One region of the uncultured Merdimmobilis sp. genome, then DNA from elsewhere that is predicted to be linked to it. Evidence: riboswitches for the same ligand, from Rfam matches in the RefSeq annotation. Region 1 holds a riboswitch; the other holds the start of a gene.

Region 1 (7,357 bases):
TCCAGACGGCGGACGGGGGTTGTGAGGGGAGCCTCATGGAGGGCTTCGGGGTTGGAAACCGCCTCTTGGTAGATTTTGTGGAGCACCGCCACCGCCTCGTCCAAAGTCTCCTTGGACTCGGTTTCGGTGGGCTCTACCATCAGAGCCTCCTCGACGATCAGCGGGAAGTACATCGTCGGCGGGTGGATGCCGTTGTCCAGAAGGGCTTTGGCGATATCCATGGCGGAGACGCCGTGTTCCTTCTTCATCCGGGAGAGGGTCATGACAAACTCGTGCATACAACCGGTGTCAAAGGCCATGTCATAGACGTCTTTGAGCTGGCTCATCAGGTAGTTGCAGTTGAGGACGGCGTTCTGGGCCGCCTCGGGAATGCCCTCTTTGCCCAGGGTGAGGATGTAGGTCAGGGCCCGCACCACCACCAGGAAGTTGCCGTAGAAGTCCTTCACCGAGCCGATGCTCTGGGGGCGGTCATAATCCAGATGGTAGCCGTCCTCAGCCTTTACTGCCATGGGGGAGGGGAGGAAGGGGGTGAGGATCTTCTTACAGCCCACAGGTCCTGCGCCGGGGCCGCCGCCGCCATGAGGGGTGGAGAAGGTCTTGTGCAGGTTGAGGTGGACCACGTCGAAGCCCATGTCGCCGGGCCGGACGATGCCCATGACTGCATTGAGGTTGGCGCCGTCGTAGTAGCACAGGCCGCCCGCCTCATGGATGATCTTGGTGATCTCTAAGATGTTCTTGTCAAACAGGCCGACGGTGTTGGGGTTGGTCAGCATCAGGCCGGCGGTGTCGTCGCCGACTGCTTCCCGCAGTTTTTCCACATTGACGCAGCCGTCCTCATAGGAGGGGACACTGACCACATGGAAGCCGGCCATGGCGGCGCTGGCGGGGTTGGTGCCGTGGGCGGAATCGGGGACGATGATCTTGGTGCGCTTGGTGTCGCCCCGGGCCGCGTGGTAGGCTTTGATCAGCAGAAGGCCGGTCAGCTCTCCATGGGCGCCCGCCGCAGGCTGGAAGGTCATGTTGTCCATGCCGGTGATCTCGCACAGCAGCTGCTCGGCGGTGCACAGCACTTCAAGGGCGCCCTGGACGGTGGATTCCGGCTGCAGGGGGTGGATCTTCTGGAACCCGGGCAGGGCCGCGGCCTCTTCATTGACTTTGGGGTTGTATTTCATGGTGCAGGAGCCAAGGGGGTAGAACCCGTCGTTGACGCCGTGGGTGCGTTTCATCAGCTGGGTGTAGTGGCGGGAAAGGTCGTTCTCCGCCATCTGGGGCAGATGCAGCGGCTGTCTGCGTTCTTTGCCCTGGGGGATGGACGCCACGGGGACATCGCACTCCGGCAGGATGGAGCAGCCTCTGCCTTGCTGGCTCTTCTCAAATATCAGTTTCATTGGGCAGCCACCTCCTTTACAATCGCCACCAGACGGTCGATGTCCGCTTTGGTGTTCTTCTCGGTGCAGCACCACAGGATCGAGCCCTCATAGGCCCCGGTGAGGGGCAGGCCGCCCAGGATGCCGTGTTTTTCCAGCTCGGCCATCAGCTTGTGGGGGCAGATGGGGCAGCCGGTGACAAACTCGTGGAAGAATTCCCCTTGGTGTTTGCGCCCGAAGCCGGGGATTTTAGAGAGCTCCTGAGCCAGGTAATGGGCTTTGGACATACAGAGGGTGGCGGCTTTCTGGAGGCCTTCAGCTCCTACGGCAGCCAGGTAGACCGCGGCGGTCATAGCGCATAGGGCCTGGTTGGAGCAGATGTTGCTGGAGGCTTTCTCCCGGCGGATGTGCTGTTCCCGGGCCTGGAGGGTCAGGACATAGGCCCGTTTGCCGTCCAGGTCGGTGGTCTCGCCCACGATGCGCCCCGGCAGCTTGCGGGTCATGGACGATTTGGCGGCCATAAAGCCCAGGTAGGGGCCGCCGAAGGAAAGGGGCATGCCCAAGGGCTGGCCTTCGCCTACAGCGATGTCCGCACCGCACTCGGCGGGGGTTTTCAGGATGCCCAGGGAGATGGGGTTGCAGCCGACAATCAGCTTGCCGCCTGCGGCATGGATGACCTCAGCGGCTTTTTCCACATCCTCCAATAAGCCGTAGTAGTTGGGCTGTTCAATGTACAGGGAAGCGGTGGTTTTGCCGTCCAGCTCGCCTTCGATGGCGGAAAGGTCGGTGACGCCGTCTTTTTCTGGGACGACCACCAGCTCAGTCCCGGAGGAGAAGCAGTAGGTTTTCAGCGTCCGCAACACCGAGGGGTTGCAGGCGGCCGACACATAGGTGACGGTGCGGCTGCGCTCCCGGCACATGGAGGCGGCTTCGGCGGCGGCGGTGGCCCCGTCGTAAACCGAGGCATTGGAAGCATCCATGCCGGTGATCTCACAGATCATAGTCTGGTACTCAAAGATGGACTGGAGGACGCCCTGGCTGATCTCCGCCTGGTAAGGGGTGTAGGAGGTCAGGAACTCCTCTTTGGAGGTGACGCTCTTGACAATGGCGGGGATGTAGTGGTCGTAGGCGCCCGCACCGCGGAAGATGGAGGGGAAGATGGTGTTTTTCCCTGCCATTTCCGCCATCACCCGGCTGACTTCCAGTTCGGATTTGCCGGCGGGGATGTCTAAGGGGCGGTTCAGCAGCACCTCGTGGGGGATGTGGGCGAACAGGTCCTCCATCTTGGAGAAGCCGGCCGCTTCCAGCATCCCTTGGCGCTCATCCCGGGTGTTTGGAACGTAAGAGCCCATTTACGCCTCCTCCTTTGCAAGAAGCTCCTCATAAGCCTCGGCCGAGAGCAGCTCTTCCTCCTGGGAGATTTCGCCCACCTGGATGAACCAAGCTTCATAAGCTTCTTTGTTCACCAGTTCGGGGTGGTCCAGCAGTTCTTCGTTGATGGCGGTGACGGTGCCGGAGACAGGGCTGTACACGTCAGAGACCGCTTTGACCGATTCCACGTCGCCAAAGGTCTCGCCCACCGAGACTTCATCCCCTTCCTGGGGAAGGTTGATGAACACCAGGTCGCCCAGCTCATGCTGTGCGTAATCGGTTAGACCCACCTTCACGGTGCCATCGTCCAGTTTCTTGACCCATTCGTGGGATTTTGTATACAGCAGATCGGTTGGATTTTTCATGTTGCATTCCTCCTATTGATTCTGTTTAATGTTGTATAGTTTCGGGCGTGGGGCAGTGGCCCCGGCCGTTTGGGACAATGGGGAAACAGCTCTATTGGGAAGGCCGCCCAAAGGGGGGGAGGGAAAGCGACCTCCCAAAGGAAGAGCCGGAAGTTAAGCTTTTTTATAGAACTGGGATTTGACTACCTCAGCGTCCACCTTCTTGCCGCGGATCTCCACCTGGACGGTGGCGCCCAAGGGTGCGGGCTCCTTCTCCACAATGGCCATGGCGTAAGCGCCGCCCAGGTAGGGGCAGTGGGTGCCGCTGGTGGTGTGGCCGATCAATTTGTCGCCGGCGTAGACGGGGAAGTTCTCCCGGGCGATGCCCCTCCCCAGAATCTTCAGGCCCACCCGTTTGATGGTGGGGGCGCCCATCTCCTCCATGGCTTTTTTGCCGATGAAGTCCTCTTTGTCCATCTTGACGAACATGCCAAGGCCGGTTTGCTTGGGGGTGATGTCGTCGGTCATCTCGTGGCCGTAGAGGGGCATACCGGCTTCCAACCGCAGGGTGTCCCGGGCGCCCAGGCCGCAGGGGATGAGGCCGTTCTCTTTGCCTGCATCCAGCAGGGCGTTCCACAGCTCAGCAGCTTTGTCGGGGGCGCAATAGAGCTCGAACCCGTCCTCGCCGGTGTAGCCGGTCTTGGAGATCAGACAGTCCACCCCGGCTACCTTGCCGGTTTGGCAGAAGCTGTAGTATTTGGTTGGGATGTCCCTCTCGTCAGCCAGTTTGGATAGAATGGCCTGGGACTGGGGTCCCTGGAGGGCGACCTGGGCCACCTCGTCGGAGATGTCTTTAAAAGTGACATCCCCGATCAGGTGGCTGCGCATCCAATCGGCGTCCTTGTGGCGGTTGGCTGCGTTGACAACGACCAGGTAATCGGTGGGCTCTTTGAGGCAATAGACGATCAGGTCGTCCACCACGCCGCCCTTTTCGTTGCACATGGGGCTGTAGCGGACATCGCCTGCCACCATGTTGGAAAAGTCATTGGTCATCAGGTGCTGGACGTTTTTGAGGGCGTCGGGGCCGGAGAAAACCACTTCGCCCATGTGGGAGACATCAAAGAGGCCAGCCTTGGTGCGCACCGCCATATGCTCGGCGATGACGCCGGTGTCGTACTGCACCGGGAGCAGATAGCCGGCAAAGGGGACAATTTTTCCGTTTAAAGCTACGTGGCAATCATAAAGTGGGGTTTTCAGTTCCATGGAATACGCTCCTTTCCAAAGTGGGTCAAAATAGCCGTAAAATGGCTTTGCTGCAACAGGATTCTGGGGGAAGGCCCCGATGGACATTTTATAAGTTCGCCTGTGGCTGCTTATAAAAAACAGAGGCACGCCGGTAAGAGCGCGCCTCTGTTGCGATACCTGAAAGATTCCCCGACCCGCCGTTTGGGCCAAGTTGCTTCATCGGTGTTGAGGCACCTGCCAAAAGGAGGTCTCAACTCTCCAGAGTTCCGTCCAGATCCGGTACTTTTGCCTGAGAGTTTTTTTGCGCATACCCCTTTGGCTCCAACACAATATCTTGTTGTGTTGACCTCTCCCGGATCCTTCAACCGCAATATATGCAAGGCGATCCAGAGGATGCCCCGTTTGTACCTGCATTATAGCCAACAACCAAAATGTTGTCAACCAGGGGGTTTGACAAAGAAACGGCAATGCTTGTGATTTCCTAGACGAACCTAGGAGAACTATCCAACATCACCCCGAGTTTTGCCGGAATTCCGACGAAGAAATTTTGATTTCGGAGAAGATCACACCCCATTTTTGGTGATTAATTCAAAAATATTTTTAGAAAATTCTTCCGCTAAAAAGATATAATTTTGCGATTCGGTCTTCTGTTTAACAATGTTTGTTACAGAAATGACAAAAAATTTCCAGCCTTGGCAGTGAGTTGGAGTTTCCACAGAAAGGAAATAGGGCCCCACCCCCGCCAACCAATTTTGTCAAGGGGTCAGCACAGGGCTGGGACTATTTTCTGGACAGAGGGGAACAAAAAGGGGAACCCCCAGCCGGGGGTTCCCCTTCCTTTGCCCTAATATTGTTTACTCGGCGAGCAGCGCTTGGGCCAGGGCGTCCAACTCCGCAATGGAGGCGTCGTTTATGGCCGATTTCACCGAGACCACAGGCTGTGCCAGGCGGATCTCTTTCATCCCCTCAAAGGCGGCTTTCATCTGCTTGGCAGCGGTGGGGGCCCAGGTGCCGTTTTCCACAATGCCCACTGTGCGCTTCTGATAGTTCTTGGCCTTGATGTGGGAGAGGAAAGCCTCCATGGGCGGGAACAGGCCCCCGTTGTAGGTGGCGCAGGCCACGACCAGATGGCTGTAGCGGAAGGCGTCGGAGACGCACTTGGCCATGTCGTCCCGGCACAGGTCGGCAACCACCACCGGAAGGCTGGTTTTCTCCCGCAGGAGTTCCGCCAGTTTCTGGGCGGCCATCATGGTGTGGCCGTGGATGGAGGCGCAGGCGATGAGGATGCCCTTGTCCTCTGGCTCATAGCGGCTCCAGGTATCGTATTTCTCCAGGTAGTAGCCCAGGTCTTTGTCCAGAATGGGGCCATGAAGAGGGCAGATTTTGGCGATGTCAAGGCCGGATGCCTTTTTGAGAAGGGCCTGGACCTGGGCGCCGTATTTGCCCACGATGTTGATGTAATACCGGCGGGATTCCTCCAGCCAGGGTTCGTCGGTGTCCAGGGTGCCGAACTTGCCGAACCCGTCGGCGGAGAAGAGGAGTTTTTCGGTCTGCTCATAGGCGACCATCACCTCCGGCCAGTGGACCATAGGGGCCATAAAGAACTGGAGGGTGTGGTTCCCCAGAGAAAGGGTGTCCCCTTCTTTGACCACGACGGTGCGGCCCTCCAGGCACAGAGGGAAGAACTGGGCGATCATGGGGAAGGTTTTGGCGTTGCCCACAATCTGCATCTCCGGGTACTTCTCCGCCGCCCTGTGGATGCTGGCCGAGTGGTCCGGCTCCATGTGGAGGACCACCAGGTAATCGGGGGTTCTGCCATCCAAAGCGGCCTCCAGGTTGGCCAGCCACTCCTCGGTGGCGCGGGCGTCCACCGTGTCCATGACGGCGATTTTGTCGTCGAGAATCAGGTAGGAGTTGTAGGAGACGCCATTGGGGACGTCGTATTGGCTTTCAAACAACTGGATGGTTTTGTCGTCCACGCCGATGTACCGCACGTGGTCGGAGATCTGGATGTTGCTCATGGTGCGATTCCTCCCGTAAAATATATTGTAAAGGCTGATAAAAACAACCCATGGGGATAGCCTTATCTTGCTTGGGACGAGCCTGTCCCCGTCCGGCCGGAATTTTTTCCGCGGCCGCATTCCACTGGCAGCGCCGGAGTTTTCCCAGCAGGCTTCTTGGTATAGTGTGCCCGTTTTCTGGGCGAGGCATCGCCTCCCGACGGGGAAATCCGGAGATATGGGGCTCAGAAAATGGCGGCTGAATCGCCCTTTTTGGGCAAGGTACAGCTTCCTTTTCATACTAACAAAAAAGGGGGGAAATTGTCAACGGAACACCCCTTTTTCTGGGGGAGAAAAGCAAATTTTGCTTCGGTGGGGTTCCCGGTTGGGATGGCAGCTGGGCTTTATTGGATCACCAGGATCGGACACAGTGGACAGATCTGCATGCAGTGGATTCATCGCGGGATGGGTTGTGTTGCGATAGGAAAAATTTCCCCAAGCGGGGAAAAGATGCCTGTGGTAAATGCGGGTGCAAAGCCGCGATTAAAGCGAAAGCCCCGACCGCAGCTTGTGCATTGAGGTTTTTGGTTGGCGTTCCCGAGGTGATCCCACACCCGACCTAACATGGAAGTCACAACCCTTCTTGGAACAAATTCATAAAAAATTTTCTTTTGCATTTTACACAAAATATTTTCATGGAAGGTGCGTTGTGATATAATAAAATTCCAATTATGCTCAGAACAAATGGTGTCGCTATGAACAAATATATTGGACAGCACCTTGCTGTTTTAAGATGCGAAAAAAAGATTTTGATTGTTGAAGAAACTGCATCTGCCGGTAGATGTAGCTCCTTCAACGCGGCTTTTTCATGCCCTGCGTCAGCCTGTCTTTATGACAGTGCGGCGTGGGGCATTTTTGTTATCTGAATGTTTAAGGGAGGACACCATGAAAAAAAGAAAAATCGAAGACTTTATTGCCCTTTACGCATCAGAAGATGAGGAAAAGCTGGTACTGATCCAAAGCGGCACCA
Region 2 (7,357 bases), on a different contig from region 1:
CCGAGGGGTGTACACCTGTGAGACATTGGGCTTCCCCAAAACCGACCCGGCCTTCTACCGCCGGGCAGTGGAGCTGTTGGGCTGCCTCCCCGGGGAGACGGCGGTGTTTGAAGACGCTCCCCACGCCTTGAAAACCGCAAAAGAGGCCGGCTGCCGCACCGTCGGCGTCGCCGACCCTTGGGGCGCCCCCCGCCGGGCGGAGGCAGAAGAATACAGCGACCGTTTCCTCCAAAGCCTGGAGGAGCTTCTGGATTTGCAGCATGGGGGAGAACAGCTCCCCCCAGAATAGAAAAGAGGTTGTAGCAGTATGTATAAAGTGCTTTCCATCGCAGGGTCGGATTGCAGCGGCGGCGCAGGCATCCAGGCCGACATCAAAACCATCGCCGCCCACGGCATGTACGCCATGACAGCTATCACCGCCCTGACAGCCCAGAACACCACCGGGGTGTATGGGGTGCTGGAGGCGGACAAAGACTTTGTGGCCCAGCAGATCGACTGCGTGTTCCAAGATATCCGCCCGGACGCGGTGAAGGTCGGCATGGTGGCAAACGCCCAGATCATCGCCGCCATCGCCGACAAGCTGGAGGAATATGAGGCAAAGAACATCGTGGTGGACCCGGTGATGGTCTCCACCAGCGGGGGGCGCCTCCTCAATGAGGATGCGGTGGAGGCCCTCAAGACCCGCCTTCTGCCCCTGGCGGATGTGATCACCCCCAACATCCCCGAGGCGGAATGCCTTTCCGGGATACCGATTCAATCCAATGGGGATATGGAGCGGGCGGCGGAACAGATCGCCCTCTTCTGCCGGGGGGCCATCCTCATCAAGGGAGGCCACCAGGAATACCGGGCCGACGACCTCCTCTATTATGAGGACTGCCCCATTTGGTTCCCCGGCCGCAAAGTGGACAACCCCAACACCCATGGAACCGGCTGCACCCTCTCCTCGGCCATTGCCTGCAACCTGGCCAAGGGGCTGATTTTGGAGGAGGCGGTGTTCCGGGCGAAGAAGTACCTCACCGGCGCGCTGCTGGCAGGGCTCAATTTGGGCAAGGGGAGCGGCCCCCTGGACCACGGCTACCGGATGCGGTAAGCGAAAATCCCCTAGAACGGCGCCAGTTTTGGGGTGAGGGGGTTGTTTTCTCCCCCTTTGCACGGAGATAAGGAAGCGGTGCGGCCCATATTTTGGGAAATACGGGGAATTTCACAAAATTTCCTCTGTTTTTTCCCCCTATGGGCCGCAATTTTTTGTTGACATTCTGCAAAAGATGGGGTATAGTGGACTAAGAAGAAACACCATAATGATTCGGATGAATGATCCGGGAGAGACCCATAAGGGCGCCGAAGGGGAAATCGCAAGAAACTCTCAGGCAAAAGGACCGGATCATGACGAAACTCTGGAAAGCCGTTAGGCGCCGAAGAAGCAATCCCCCTAGGGGAGAATCTTTCAGGTTTAGGAACAGAGGCGTACAATTTCTGTGCGCCTCTTTTTTGTTGCAATAAAGTGGATGCACAGGCCATACAGATAGAATCGGATGAATGATCCGGGAGAGACCCACAGGGCGCCGAAGGGGAAATCGCAAGAAACTCTCAGGCAAAAGGACCGGATCATGACGAAACTCTGGAAAGCCGCAAGGCGCCGAAGAAGCAATCCCGTTTGTGGAGAATCTTTCAGGTCAAGGACAGAGGCGTGCTGGGAACCTCCCCGCGCGCCTTTTTGCGTGTGGGGGCCTTTGAAACACAGGGGCTGCCAAGCCCCGGACTGGAGGAAGAGCCATGATTACCACCATCAAATACCTGATCGCCGACAGCACCAGCCCTTACCGGAATCTGGCGATGGAAGAATACCTGATGACCCAGGTGGGCAAAAACACCTGCATCCTGTACTTGTGGCAGGACCGCAACACGGTGGAGATCGGCCGCAACCAGAATGCCCGCAAGGAGCTGCGCCTCAACGAAATACAGAAAAACGGCGCCCGCATCTCCCGGCGGCTGGCTGGGGGAGGCGCTTGTTTCCACGACCTGGGCAACCTCAACTTCTCCTTCCTCACCTTGCAGGAGGAGATGGACGACAAACGGTTGAGCGGGGTGATCCTGCGGGCGGTCCGCGGCCTTGGCATCGACGCCGGCCGGTCGGAGAGCGGCATCCTCATGGCCGACGGCCGCAAATTCTGCAACAGCGTCACCTATACAAAAGACGGACACTCCTGTTACCGGGGCAGTATTATGGTCAATTCCAACCTGACCCGGGTGTGCAAATACATCAATCCCGCCTCCTCCCGGGTCAAATCCAAAGGGGCGGATTCCATCCGCTCCAAGGTGGTCAACCTCCAGGAGTGCCTTTCCTCCTTGACGGTGGAGGCCCTGCGGGAACAGATCATCGACTCCATGGGCCATGAATTTGGCCAGATCGCCCGCCGTTTGAACGCAGCGGAGATCGACGAGGACCGCATCCGCGCCTTGGAGGAGAAAAACGCCTCCCAGGAATGGACTATGGGCGGGTTCATCCCCTACACTTACGAACTGGCCGAGCGGCTGCCCTGGGGCAGCCTGCAAATCCAGCTGGAGATGGAACAGGGCTGGATTAAAGAAGCTGCTGTCTATTCCGACTCCACCGAGGTGGACGTGATCCAGAAGATCCCCCAGGTGCTGGTGGGCAGCTGCTTTACCTCCCCGTCGATGATCCGGGCCATGGAACGGCTCAAATCCGCCTGCTCGGGCAGCGAAAGGGAACTCTCCATGGTCAGTGACATCCAGAGCCTGATCGCCCAGCAGGATATTTAACTTCACTTTCTTTTTGTTTCTCCTGAAATTTTGGATTTTTGTTTGACGAGGCAAAGGCCGGCGGGAAACCGCCGGCCTTTGCCTCGTCTTTTGGTTTTTCTATTTTTGAAGGGGGACGGGGATGGGTTTACGGCAAAAGGAAGGACTGGGTGGCGAAGTCAAAGACCCCCAGGTCGGTGATGCGGATTTCCGGGATGCAGGTCAGCGACACAAAGGAGAGGGTGATGAAGGGCTCCACCTCCGGCCTCACCCCCATGGCGCGGACCTTTGCGATCAGCTCCCCCAGTTTGCCCTGGATATCGGCAGTGCGGTCGTCGGTGAACAGACCGGCGATGGGCAAGGGCAGGGTGCCGGCCACCCGGCCGTTTTCCACCACGGTGTACCCGCCGTGGCAGCGGGCCAGTTCCTCCATGGCCAGGAGCATGTCCCGGTCGTTGTCCCCCACTACAATCATGTTGTGGGCGTCGTGGGCGATGGTGGAGGCGATGGCCCCGTTTTTGACGCCAAAGCCTTTGACAACCCCCACCCCGATATTGCCGGTGGCGTGGTGGCGCTCGGCCACTGCGATTTTATAAAACTCCCCTTGGGGCTGGAAACAGCCGCCCGCAGTGGGCACGGCAGAGATTTCTTTCTTGGTGACGATGCTCCCCGGCAGAAGGGTGATCACCGGGATCTCCCCCTGGACGGGGAGGGCTAAGCTTTCTGGAGTGAGGCGCCCCAGGTGGACGGTGTCCAAGCAGGCAGGGTCGATGGGCCGGGGGTTGGGCGGCAGGGTGGGGGAGCTGCCCTTTCGGGAGACCAGAACCCCATCTTTATACACGCTGTGGACGGCCATCTCTTCCAGACTGTCCAGCACCACCAGATCGGCCCGGAATCCAGGGGCAATGGCCCCCAAATCTGAAAGGCCATAGAGGTGGGCAGGGTAGAGGGTGGCCATCTTTACTGCCTCCCCAGGCGGGACCCCCAGCTGAATGGCCCGCAGCACATTCCAGCGGATATGGCCCTCCCGGGCGATGTCGTCCAGGTGCTTGTCGTCGGTACAGAAGACAAACCGGTCCAGGGGCAGGCCCATTTTTACAGCACCGGTGAGGATGGCATCCAGGTTCCGGGCGGCAGAGCCTTCCCGCACCTGGATGGTCATGCCGCAGCGAAGTTTTTCCAGCGCCTCCTGGAAGGTAGTGCATTCGTGATCGCTAGAAACCCCCAAGAGGCGGTAAGCGGCCAGTTCCTTGCCGGTGAGGCCAGGGGCGTGGCCGTCGATGGGCTTTCCAGCGAAGAGGCGGAGCTTCTCCAGCTTGTCCGGATCTCCGGCGAGGACTGCGGGGCAGTCCATTACCTCTCCCAGGCCCAGCACCCGGGGATGGTGGAGGAACTGGGCCATCTCCTGGGCAGAAAGGGGCGCGCCGTTGTGTTCAAACCGGGTGGCGGGCACGCAGGAGGGCAGCATGAGGTAGACGTTGAGTGGGAGGCCCTTCGTCTCCTCCAAGAGATAGGAGATCCCCTTGGCCCCCAGCACATTGGCGATTTCATGGGGGTCGGCAATGAGGGTGGTGGTGCCCCAGGGAAGGATTTTTTCGGCGAACAGCCGAGGGGATACCATGGTGGATTCCAGGTGCATGTGGGCGTCGATCAAGCCGGGGATCACTACCCGTTCACCCAGATCCACCTCCCGCTCCCCGCGGTAAGACCCCACCCCGACGATGACCCCATTCTGCACGGCGATGTCACCGGGGAGGAGTTCCCCGGTGAACACATTGAAAACCAAACCATTTCGAAACACCAGCTGTGGGGTTTTCTCTCCCAGGGAATGGAGCCGAAGCGCCTGCCGGTCGTCCATAAAATGCCCTCCTTTTTGGGATGGCGCGGCGGGGAAAGAGGCCCCGGACCCGCGCGTTCCATCAAACGTATGTGAAGATAAGTATACCACATTCCGGGGAAAAATCTAGGTCAGTCCACAGGGCTTAAGTGGGGGAAAGTGAGGACAACATAGACGGCTTTTAAGTATTAGGAACAGTTCTCTGTAAAATGCAGGTAATTCTATGTGTGCTTTGTGGAGGCTCTTCCAACTATTTTGTAAATTACACACAAAAAAATTTACAAAATTGTATTAAATAGTAAATGTCAATTGTTTTTTCAGAAAATGATGCTATAATGGCACAAGTATGGAAAAACAATGTTTTGCCTAGAATTGACGGCAAAACCGCTTTGGAGGGAAAAATCTTGTTATCCTTTATTCAAACGTTTAACCTCGCCATCTTTTTGTTATTTACCTTTTCTTATGCATACCAGATCTTTTACGCCCTGGTGGCCCTGGTCCGCAAAACCCCGGACCTGACCCCCAAGGACCTGCACAAGTTCGCGGTAGTTATTGCGGCCCGCAATGAAAGCGCGGTCATCGGCCAGCTGATCAACAGCATCAAGAAACAGAAATACCCCGCCGAGCTGGTGGACATTTATGTGGTGGCCGACAATTGCACCGACAACACCGCCGAGGTGGCCCGCCAGGCAGGCGCCCAGGTGTATGTCCGCAACAACCGCCAGATGGTGGGCAAGGGTTACGCCCTGGACTTTATCTTTAAAATTTTGCAGCGCACCAACGACAAAACCCAGTACGAGGGCTATTTTGTCTTTGATGCGGACAACCTGCTGGATGAAAACTACATCGCCGAAATGAACAAGGTGTTTGACGCCGGCTACCGGGTGGTTACCAGCTACCGCAATTCCAAAAACTACGACACCAACTGGCTCTCCGCCGGATACTCTTTGTGGTTCCTGCGGGAGGCTAAGTACCTCAACAACCCCCGCATGATTCTGGGCACCAGCTGCGCCATCTCCGGCACCGGCTTTTTGGTCCACAACGACATCATCAAAAAGAACAACGGCTGGAAGCACCACCTGCTCACCGAAGACATTGAATTCTCGATAGACAGCGCCATCGCCGGCGAATGCATCGGCTACGCGGGCAAGGCCAAGCTTTACGACGAGCAGCCCACCACGTGGGAACAGTCCTGGAACCAGCGGCTGCGCTGGGCTAAGGGTTTTTACCAGGTGTTCTACAATTACGGCGGCAAACTGGTCACCACCATGTTCCCCGACCGCAACTTCTCCTGCTTTGATATGCTCATGACCATTTCGCCGGCCATGATCGCATCGCTGCTCACCGTTTTCATCAACGCATTTTTCCTGCTGTGCGGCCTACTGAACATCACGACCATCCCCGGGATCATTCCTGCGACCACCAGCGCGCTGATGGCCTCTTTGTGCAACTTCTACCTGGTGCTGTATGCCTTCGGCCTTCTGACCACTATCACCGAGTGGAAAGAGATCAATACCACCCCTTGGAAGAAGATCTGGTACACCTTTACTTTCCCCGTCTTTATCTTCACCTATGTGCCCATCTCCATTGTGGCCCTGTTCCGCAAGGTGGAGTGGAGCCCCATCACCCACAACGTCTGCAAATCCATTGAGGAAGTGCAGCAGTAATCGGATTCTGTTATACAAGGCATAGAGGCAGACCTGCTTCTATGCCTTGTTTTTTTCTGGAAAAGAGTTATGGCGGGTCCGGTTTTTTGCGACTTCTGTGGAAGGAAAGGAGACGTCCTTTCAAGTTCGGGCTGTGGCGGTGCAGTTAAACTTGCCCCAGGGAAGAAGGTCAAAAAAATCCCCCTCAGGGGGGAAGCCGGGAATACCCGGCCCCTTCCACAAGGGGGCAAAAGCGATTAGGGGCGGCTACGCTCCGCCAAAAAAACCTTGAGAATTCCGATGACATACCGCTTTTCTTGGGGTGTGCACTGGGCTAACAGCTGCTGGATGTCGTCGTTCATATACTGTTTCCCATCGGTGACGGTGCCCATCAGCACAGTGTCTGGGGTGACCTCCATGGCCTCACACAGGCGCACCAGGGTCTCCAGGCTGGGGATGGAGCGGCCGTTTTCAATGTTGGACAGGTAATTATTGGAAATTTCCGCTTTTTCTGAGAGTTTGTCTTGGGTCAGGCGCCGCTCTTTGCGCAGGCGGGCAATCCGCCGACCTAAAAGATTGTAATCGATTTTCATACGATCCCCCCTCTAGATAAAGGGTAATGAATCTTGGACAAAATATACACCATTTAATAGTGTAATCCAACTTGAAGTATTTGTTTTTATCGGTTATAATAGGATTACACTACAACGATTAGAACAGGGGGATACATGTGAAAGGATGGCTGGCACTCGTCTTGTGTCTCTGCCTCGGCTTATCGGGTTGCGGCGGCTGGGCGGCAAACCAGCAGATTGACCGCCTTCAATCCCAGGTGGAGGAATTGCAGCGGGAGCTGGAAACCATCCAAGGGGCTTCCGCCCCGGGGATAGAGCAGCCGGTCCCCTGGTGGGAGGAGTGGCTGCCTTGGAAGGTGGCCTGGAGGATGCTTGCGCAGGAGAGCAAAAGGGATACCAAGTCCGAAGGCCAGTATTGGTGCATGGGCAAGGGGGATAGCTGTCAAAATCCCACCTCCGGCCCCTTGGATTTGTACTGCGACAGCTGCGACCCCGATGGGGACAACCGGGAGGGCTAAAAGCCCGGCCCCTCGGCCTGTTTG

The links. A riboswitch is a leader RNA that binds a small molecule or an ion and turns the genes downstream of it on or off. The one in region 1 is predicted to bind glycine.
Region 2: linked by a shared signal. The riboswitch ahead of RDQ42_RS08450 (lipoate--protein ligase) and the one ahead of gcvT (glycine cleavage system aminomethyltransferase GcvT) in region 1 are both predicted to bind glycine.

Annotation. Positions count from the first base shown of each region.
Region 1 is NZ_CABRJC010000009.1:59,081-66,437, forward strand. Features, by position in the region: gene gcvPB (aminomethyl-transferring glycine dehydrogenase subunit GcvPB) at 1-1,388, opposite strand, end outside; gene gcvPA (aminomethyl-transferring glycine dehydrogenase subunit GcvPA) at 1,385-2,719, opposite strand; gene gcvH (glycine cleavage system protein GcvH) at 2,720-3,103, opposite strand; gene gcvT (glycine cleavage system aminomethyltransferase GcvT) at 3,257-4,345, opposite strand; glycine riboswitch at 4,595-4,692, opposite strand; gene RDQ42_RS06115 (FprA family A-type flavoprotein) at 5,182-6,348, opposite strand; gene RDQ42_RS06120 (DUF2262 domain-containing protein) at 7,273-7,357, shown strand, end outside.
Region 2 is NZ_CABRJC010000018.1:4,080-11,436, forward strand. Features, by position in the region: gene RDQ42_RS08440 (HAD family phosphatase) at 1-289, shown strand, start outside; gene thiD (bifunctional hydroxymethylpyrimidine kinase/phosphomethylpyrimidine kinase) at 308-1,090, shown strand; glycine riboswitch at 1,308-1,389, shown strand; glycine riboswitch at 1,533-1,613, shown strand; gene RDQ42_RS08450 (lipoate--protein ligase) at 1,774-2,781, shown strand; gene ade (adenine deaminase) at 2,909-4,618, opposite strand; gene RDQ42_RS08460 (glycosyltransferase family 2 protein) at 5,002-6,264, shown strand; gene RDQ42_RS08465 (helix-turn-helix domain-containing protein) at 6,501-6,836, opposite strand; gene RDQ42_RS08470 (hypothetical protein) at 6,974-7,333, shown strand.